2 regions of the Sorangium sp. So ce693 genome follow, and region 2 is predicted to be linked to the other one. Evidence: riboswitches for the same ligand, from Rfam matches in the RefSeq annotation. Region 2 holds a riboswitch; the other holds the start of a gene.
What was found. A riboswitch is a leader RNA that binds a small molecule or an ion and turns the genes downstream of it on or off. The one in region 2 is predicted to bind cobalamin.
Positions count from the first base shown of each region.

Region 1: linked by a shared signal. The riboswitch ahead of WMF14_RS05165 (TonB-dependent receptor) and the one ahead of WMF14_RS01355 (energy-coupling factor ABC transporter permease) in region 2 are both predicted to bind cobalamin.

Region 1 covers NZ_CP150347.1:1,380,749-1,385,075, reverse strand. The annotation lists gene WMF14_RS05165 (TonB-dependent receptor) at 1-1,951, opposite strand, end outside; cobalamin riboswitch at 2,189-2,396, opposite strand; gene typA (translational GTPase TypA) at 2,557-4,327, shown strand, end outside.
Region 2 covers NZ_CP150347.1:351,304-355,630, forward strand. The annotation lists gene WMF14_RS01340 (ATP-binding cassette domain-containing protein) at 1-44, opposite strand, end outside; gene WMF14_RS01345 (CbiQ family ECF transporter T component) at 41-790, opposite strand; gene WMF14_RS01350 (hypothetical protein) at 780-1,103, opposite strand; gene WMF14_RS01355 (energy-coupling factor ABC transporter permease) at 1,127-1,840, opposite strand; cobalamin riboswitch at 1,939-2,146, opposite strand; gene WMF14_RS01360 (enoyl-CoA hydratase/isomerase family protein) at 3,365-4,186, opposite strand; gene WMF14_RS01365 (DUF6922 domain-containing protein) at 4,284-4,327, shown strand, end outside.

The sequences.
Region 1 (4,327 bases), 1.0 Mb from region 2:
GGGTCGGCGCGAGGGCGACCGCGCTCGCGTTGCCGGCGTTCTCGCGGAAGCGCGCGCGGGTGAAGGTCGCGTCCACGTCCGCGAACAGCCAGCTCCCGAGGCGGTAGCGCCCGCCGATCTCGATCCCGTAGCGCCGCGTCTGCCCCGACGCCTCGGTCGCGCCCGCGTCGCCGCTCCACACAAGCTCCGAGTCCACGTCGAGGAGGAACCCGGCCCCGCTCAGCGACAGCCCGCGCAAGGGCGCGACCCGCACGCCGACCTCGTAGCCCGTCGCGGGCGTGATCAGCGTCGCCGCCCCCTCGCCCAGCACCGCGCCCTGCGCGTCGTTCGAGTGGAAGCCCCGCCCGAAGTGGGCGAAGAGATCGAGCCCCTCGACGGGCGACACGATCGCCGTGAGCTTCGGGAGCAGCTGCATCTGCCCCCGGGTGCCGCTCGCTCTGTTCCCCGTCCTCTCGAGGTCCTCGCCCGGGTCGTCCACGTTGACGTCGATCCACTGCCCACGCGCCCCGAGCACGACGCGGAGCCAGCGCCGGAGCCGGGCGTCCTGCTCGACGTAGACGCCGATCTGGCTCTCGTCGACGTGGGTCCTGCTCTTCTCCTCGATCCGCTCGCGCGCCTCGTCGTGGTGGAGGGATTTGTCGATCGCGTCCGCGCGGATCTGCGCGCCGAGCGAGGTCGTGAACCTCGCCCCGCCGATCTCGTATTGCCTGCGGAACCGGAGATCGGCGCCCCCGACGGTGCGGTCGTCGTTCTGCTCGATCTGGTCGCCGTGGACGGCGTCCTCGCTGAAGAACGTGAAGTTCGAGTACAGCGTGAAGCGGTAGCGAACGAGGTAGGCCAGCGCGCTCAGATCGGCGTCCCGCCACGCCGTCGAGTAGGCGAGGGACGCCATGTGCCGCTCGGTCGCCCCGCCCTCGGTCGGATCCACGGCGCCGAAATGGTCGATGCACGGCTGTCCGAACGCCGACGGCGGCGGGTTCAGCCCGCCCTGCTCGCCCTCGCCGCAGACGGCGCGCGCGGGGATCTGGCCGGAGCCGTGCCAGGTCGATCCATACGACATCCATGTCATCTGGACCTTCCCGGTGTCGCCGAGATCGTGCGTGGCCCGCAGGTACACATTGAAGCGCTTGAGCCGCTCCGGGCTCAGGAACGGCCCGTCGTTCCGGTAGATCTCCGCCGCGGCCACAGCGCGCCACGCGTCGCCGAGATCCGGCGAGGCGATGACGAGGCCGCGCTGGATACCGTACTGCCCCAGGCTGACCTGCGCGTAGCTCTCCTCGAGCTTCTCGGCGAAGCGCAGGTTGACGGCGCCCGCCGTACCGAAGTCGCCGATGCCGGCGTAATAAGGCCCCTTGTAGCCGTCGAGCCCTGTCACGAGCTCCGGGATCATGAAGTAGAGATCGGTGAAGCCGTGCCCGTGGCCGTGGCTGACCATGTTGACGGGCACGCCGTCGACGAAGAAGGCGACGTCGGTCCCGTGGTCCGCGTCGAACCCGCGGAGGAAGTACTGGTTCGCCTTGCCGCCGCCCGCGTGCTGCACGGCGAAGAGCCCGGGGACCGACTCGAGGATGTCGCCCGGCCGCAGCCTCGGCCTGAGCTCGAGCTCCCGGTGTCCGACGGAGACGCGCGACGCGGCCTCGCTGCCCGGCCTCTCCGCCTGGATCGTGACCTCGATCGCGGCGTCGCCCTCGGGCGCGCCCGCGCTGCCCGCCGGCGCCGCGGCGTCGCCCGCGGGCGTGCCCGCGCTGCCCGCCGGCGCCGCGGCGTCGCCCGCGGGCGTGCCCTCACCGGAGGGCTCTGCAGCGGCGGCCTCCGGCGGGGCAGCGGGCGCCTCGGGGGTGTCGCCCTCGGCGCGCGCGGGCCGCGCGGCGGCCAGCACCATGGATAACGCGGCGAGCAGATGAAATGGATGGCGGTGCCCGTGGCTCGTCGTGACCGTCTCGCGCAGCATTCGTGTCCTCCTTCGCTGCAATCGCGCGGAGCGGCTTCGGGCCGCTCGCGTCGAGCTCCGCGAGGACGAAATGGCTGGCCATCGCACGGTGCGCTGGACCGACCTCTCGCCCCCGCGGGCGACCGGAAGGCGACGCGGGGGCGGTTCGGTATCCGGGACGTGGCAGAGGCAGAGCTGCACCGGCTCGGACCTCACCGCCTCCCTCGAGGCTCCCAGGTCGAACCGGCGCCGGATGTCTCCCGCCGCCGGGCGCTGGCAGGTCTTCGGGCTCGCGAGCGCTCCGGCCTGGCCGGCTCCCTACTGTCCACCGCTTCCCAGCCCTCGTCGGGCCAGTGCTTGGGGTGGAGGTCGTTCTCGCTTACCGCTGCGGGGCAGCCCCGGAATTTCACCGGGTTCCCTCTTCGGCCCAGGCGAACGCCCGGGCACCAGCGCGGCGCGCACCCTATGGCCGCGCGCCTTCGGCTGTCAATCGCTACCGCTCCCCTCGCCCGCCCGGCGAGGGCTCGCCCGCGCCACGCGCGCGCCTCGCGCTCTCCATCCGAGCGCCTCCCTGCGCGGCTGCCGCGCCGCTGCCGTGCAGGCCGAACGTTCGGGCTCTAGCGAGGATGGGCTCGCTCCTCCGTGGGTCGCGTGCTACACGGCCGCCGCCGTATATGCCCCGTAACGATCTCCGCAATATCGCCATCGTCGCCCACGTCGACCACGGGAAGACGACCCTCGTCGATCACATGCTCCGCCAGTCGGGCGCCTTCCGAGAGAACGAGGTCGTGGCCGAGCGGGTCATGGACTCGAACGACCTCGAGCGGGAGCGCGGCATCACCATCCTCGCGAAGAACACGAGCATCCGGTACCGCGGGGTCAAGATCAACATCGTCGACACGCCCGGCCACTCCGACTTCGGCGGCGAGGTCGAGCGCACGCTCATGATGGCCGACGGGGCGCTCCTCCTCGTCGACGCCGCCGAGGGCCCGCTGCCGCAGACGCGCTTCGTGCTCTCGAAGTGCCTCCAGCGCGGCTTCCCGGTCATCGTGGTCATCAACAAGATCGACCGGAGCGACGCGCGCGCCCACGAGGTGCTCTCCGAGGTGTTCGACCTCTTCTGCGACCTCGAGGCGAGCGACGCGCAGATGGACTTCTCGACGCTCTACGCGATCGCGAAGTTCGGCCAGGCGAAGCGAGAGCTCGAGCACGAGGCGAAGGACCTCGAGCCGCTCTTCGAGACCATCCTCGAGCGGGTCCCCGGCCCCTCGGGCGACCCCGACGGTCCGCTCCAGGTCATCGTCTGCAACACGACGCACGACGAGTACGTGGGCCGGCTCGCGGTCGGCCGCGTGGTCCGCGGCACCGCCCGGTCCGGCGCCGACGTCGCGCTCCTCGCCGAGGGCGGGCAGTCGCGCGGCTACGTGAAGATGCTCTACGCCTACGAGGGGCTGAAGCGCGTCGCCGTCGAGAGCGCCGTCGCGGGCGAGGTGATCGCGATCGCCGGGATCGACGCGGTCACGATCGGCGACACGATCACGGATCCGGCGCACCCCGAGGCGCTGCCGCGGATCGTCGTCGAGGAGCCGACGATCAAGATGAAGATCGGCGTCAACACGTCGACGTTCGCCGGCAAGTGCAAGCAGTCGAAATTCCTGACGAGCCGTCACCTGAAGGAGCGGCTCGAGCGCGAGGCGATGAAGAACCTCGCGATCCGGGTGGAGCCGACCGAGGTGCCCGACACGTTCGTGGTGCTCGGCCGCGGCGAGCTCCAGCTCGCCATCCTGGTCGAGACGATGCGGCGCGAGGGGTACGAGATGCAGCTCTCGAACCCCGAGGTGGTGACGCGCGAGATCGACGGCGAGGTGATGGAGCCGCTCGAGCTCGTGGTCGTGGACGTGCCGGACACCTACGTCGGCATCGTGACCGAGCGCCTCAGCTCCCGGCGCGGCCGGATGGTGAAGATGACGAACCCCGGCTTCGGCCGCGCCCGCCTCGAGTTCCGGGTGCCCTCGCGCGGGCTCATCGGCTTCCGCGGCGAGTTCCTGACGGCGACGCGCGGGACGGGCCTGCTCAACACGATGTTCGACGGCTGGGCGCCCTGGGGCGGCCCGATGATGCGCCGCCCGACCGGCGCCATCGTCGCCGATCGCGTCGGCGTGGCGACCCCGTACGCGCTGCACCACCTGCAGCCGCGCGGCATGTTCTTCATCGTCCCCGGCGTCGAGGTCTACGAGGGGATGATCATCGGCGAGCACAACCGGCCGAACGACACCGACGTCAACGTCATCAAGGAGAAGAAGCTGTCGAACGTGCGCAACCACGGCAAGGACGAGAACGTCCTCCTGGCCAGCCCGCGGCTGCTCACGATCGAGACGGCGATGGAGTGGATCGACG
Region 2 (4,327 bases):
CGCCGGTAGCCGAGCCAGGGGGCGCGCAGCGCGATCGCGATCATCCGGCCTCTCCCGCGGCGACGCTGAGCCCGAGGGCCGCGATGGCGGCGGCGGCGAACGCGAGGTTCGCGGCGGGCGCGCTCGCCCTCCGGTCGGCGACGGGGAGCTTCCCCTGGTAGCCGCGGAGCTGCATGGCGAGCGCGGCGCTCTCGGAGCGCTCCAGCGTGCGGAGCGCCACGACGCCAGCGACGGCGCCGGCCGAGCGCGCGGCAGCGCCGGGGCGTGTGAACCCGCCGCGGAGCGCGGCGGCGCTCCACGCGCTGTCGGCCGCGCGCTGGAGCACGCCGGCGAAGCGCCGCGTCAGCGCGAGCAGCTCGACGAGGGCCGCGGGGACGCCGAGCCCGGCGAGCGCCGCCTCGATCTCGGCGGGCGCGGCGGCGCCGGCGAGCCACCGGAGCACCGCGGCCGCCGCGAGGACGCGCGCGCCGATGGCCACGGCGCGGCGGGCCCCCTCGGCCGTGATCGCGTCGACAGGGAACGGCGCGCCGGGGAAAAGCGGCGCCCCCGGCGTGAGCGCGAGCGCCAGCGCCGCCGCGACCGCGCCGATCCATGCGGCGGGCGCGGCGGCGCGGAGGACGGCGCGCGCCGGCGTGCCCTGGAGGCGGAGGGCCGCGCACGCGAGGAGGAGCAGCGCGGCCGGTGTGACGGGCGAGCGCGCGCCCGCGGCGACGCAGCACGCAGCCACGGCGGCCCCGAGGCGGAGCCGGGCGTCCACGTCGCGGAGCCGCGCGGGGGGATCAGTCCGCACGCAGGCCTTCGCCGCCGGCCTTGCCCGCGGGCGCGTCCGCGCGCTCGACGAAGAGCACGCGCGAAAAGTAGCCGAGGGCGAAGCCGGCGAGGAGCCCGGCCCAGAGGAACGCGAACAGCAGGAGGTCGCCCTCGAGGCCCGCGAACAGCGGCCCCGTCTCGTGGCGCCCTGCGTCCTCGGCGACGCGGCGGACCACGGCCTCGTCGACGCCGTCCCAGGACGCGTTGCGGCAGGCGGCGAGCCAGAGGGCAGCGGCGAGCTGGAGCGCGCGCTCGCAGGCCACGCACGCGCGCCGCGCGAGCAGCGCTGACATCGGGCGCTGTCCGAGCCGCCGCGTCACGATGCCCCCGGGGCGAGCCGGACGACCTGGAGCCGGTCCAGGATGTCGGGCCGCCGGGTGCGCAGGAAGGCGAGCGCCCCCGCGGTCATGACGCCCTCGAGCAGGCCGAGCGGCAGCTGGGTGGGGACGAAGGCGAGGGCGACGCCCGTGAACATGGAGGTCACCGATCCCTCGCCCGAGAGCCCGAGCGCGAGCGCGAGCGCCGTGGTGGCGTACGTCGCCCAGTCCGACGTCACGCCCGCCAGGAAGCCCGCGACCCAGAGGTTCGCGCCGCAGCGCCGCGCGAGATGAAAGACGAAGTATCCGGTGAAGGCGCCCGCGATGCCCATCGACGCGACGTCGGCGCCGAGCGTGGTGAGGCCGCCGTGCGCGAGGAAGAGGGCCTGGATAAGGAGCGCCACCACGGTGACGAGGACGGTCATCCAGGGGCCGATGAGCACCGCCGCGAGCCCTGTGCCGCACGGGTGGGAGCAGGTCCCGGCGGTCGGCACCGGCACGGGCATGCATGAGATCGCGAAGACGGCGGCGGCGATGAGGCCGACGAACGGCTTGTAGAAGGCGTCCTGCCGGGTGCGGCGCCGGAGCAGGTGGAGGGCGATCGCGACGAAGGGCAGGGCGAGCGCGTTCCAGGCGGCGCACCAGCCGAGCGGCAGGACGCCTTCCGCGAGGTGCATCGCGGCCGCGGGCCGGGGCGCGAGGAGCGTCCCCAGGGACACGGCGGCGATCGACACAACGCGGCCGTGAAGACCGATTTCGGCGCTCCGGGTGAAGTCCGCACCCGAACGCCACGAAGACGTGCGCAAGCTGCACCTCGTGGGAGGCTCGGGTAGGTCTCCCGGCTCATGGGTTCAGGGAGCTGATCGAGCTCCCAGCGCTGCGTCCACCTTCCCAGGCCTCGTCCAATGAGGCCCAGTGGTCTTCGGAGGCAGCTCCCCACTCACGGTGGCGGGACCGCGCCGGTTTTGCACCGGCTTCCCTGTTATGCCCCGGAGGGCACCCGAGGAATGGATTGTCAGGCCGGTGCTCGGTAATCCCGTTTCGTGTCCGGCGTCAAGGACGTCGCGCCCCGATCGCGGCGGAGGTGCCCAGCGGACGCTGCACGGGGCCTCGCGTGTCAGACGAGCTCACCGTTGAGCGCGCGGGCTCCGCCTTGCGCGCGTTGGCCCGCGCGTCCTGGCGACACGATCGCGCGAGCCGGGCGAGCACCCCGCAGCCGGGCGAGCACCCCGGGTGCGCGAACCGGGCGAACCGGGGTGCGCGAACCGGGCGAACCGGGGTGCGCAGACCGGGCGAACCCGGGTGCCTCGACCCGGTGCATCGATCTGGGGCGCGCGCTTCCACCTGGCGCGCTCCGGCCCGCCGCTGCACGCCGCGAGCTCCCTCGTCTACGGCGTCGGTGCGGCGGTGATGCCTGGGCTGGTGGCCACCCCGCCCTCGGGGGGCGCTGCAGCGGCGCACGAGGCCATCGCTGCCGAGGCGCGCCGTGCGCCTGTCGGGGCCCCCATCCAGCAGACAGGCGCGCGCCGACGAGCGATCCAGGCCCTGTCATGCAATGGCCGAGGTCGAGAAATTGACCCAGACGCATCAGGCGAAGAGTCGTCGAGCACACGTCGTGAAATATGTCCCCCTTAGATAAAACCTGTTTACTTTGTGGCCATGCGGGCGCTGCGCGTATCGCGGCCTGCGCGCAAGCAGGGGCTCTCGTGTGCTTGAACACAGGCGCCGGCGCGTTCCTTCCGCAGTGTGCTTTGTTCGTCCTGGCTCTTTACTCGGGAGCAGGTGTCCGGTGTGCGGCCCGTCGCGTCGTGGCGTCTCTTATTGAAGAGGTGGGGGATCTCGTGTTCGCTCGTCTCGGAATGCGAAATGGACGCTGCGCTGAGCGCTGTCTCCGGTGGAGCGGTATGCCCGGCTCGAACGTGAATTCCTGCAGAGCTGGTGTGTGTGGGTCGCGCGCTCGCCTGGCTGCCTTCGCGTCTGGAGCGCTCTGCTCGCCCGGCGTGCAGGCGTTGCACTTTGTTATCGACAACGCGCTTGCGGATGCCACAATCTGACTACCGCATGCGCACCGGCGCGGACCCCCCAGCCCGGAGCGCATGCGGTTTTTCTTCTTAGCACCGTGGCGGACGTTCAGGACTCCGGCGCGGTTTTCCTGCCGCGGTCATTCTGGGTCCCCCTCCAGCGTGATGCGCGGTATTTTTTTGCCCTCGGGCGCGCGGTTCGCGCCTTCCGAGGTTTCACTTGCCGGTGAACGTGGCCTGCGATTTCGCCAGGAACGCTTTCATTCCGAGCTGTTGATCTTCGCTGCCGAAGAGCGCCGCGAATGCCTGGGCTTCCAGCTCGTTGGCGGCGGCGAGGTCGAGGCTCTCGCCGCGCAGGAGGACGCGCTTGGCGGCGGCGACGGCGAGCGGGCCGCGCGAGGCGATCTTGAGGGCGGTCTCCTGGGCGCGCGCGAGGAGCTCGGTCGCCGGGAAGACGGCGTTGACGAGCCCGATCGACAGCGCCTGCTGCGCGGTGATCATGTCTCCTGAATAGACGAGCTCGCGCGCGCGTCCGGGCCCGACCCGTCGCAGCAGCCGCTGGGTCCCGCCGAACCCCGGGATGACGCCCAGGTTCACCTCGGGCTGGCCGAGTTTGGCGCCTTCGGCGGCGTAGATGAAGTCGCAGGCGAGGGCGAGCTCGCAGCCGCCGCCCAGCGCGAAGCCGTTGACGGCGGCGATCACGGGGAAGGGGGCAGTCTCGATGAGCTCGGCGAGCCGGTGTCCTGCGTCGGCGAACCGCTTCGCGGCGATGCTGTTCATCGTGGCCATTTCCGCGATGTCGGCGCCGGCGACGAACGCCTTGCCGGCGCCGGTCAGCACCGCCGCGCGCACCTCGTTGCCCTCGGCGGGCGTGAGGAGGTCGCGGAAGGCCGCCGTGAGCTCGCCGAGGACGGCGGGGTTCAGGGCGTTGAGTTTGTCGGGCCGCTGGATGGTCACGGTGGCGACGTGACCCGCGCGCTCGACGGCGACGAACTGGAGCGTACCGCGGGCCCCCGGCTGCTGTTCTTGAGCGGTCATGGCGCGTGGTTAGCAGCGCGCCGCGCCGGGGGGAAGCGCCTGCCGTCGCCTGCGAAGGCGTCATTCCGTGTCCTCTCGGGCCTGCTATGCTGAGCCCGTGGCCGAGCCGACGAGCGAGCGATTTCCAGACGACGTCACGCG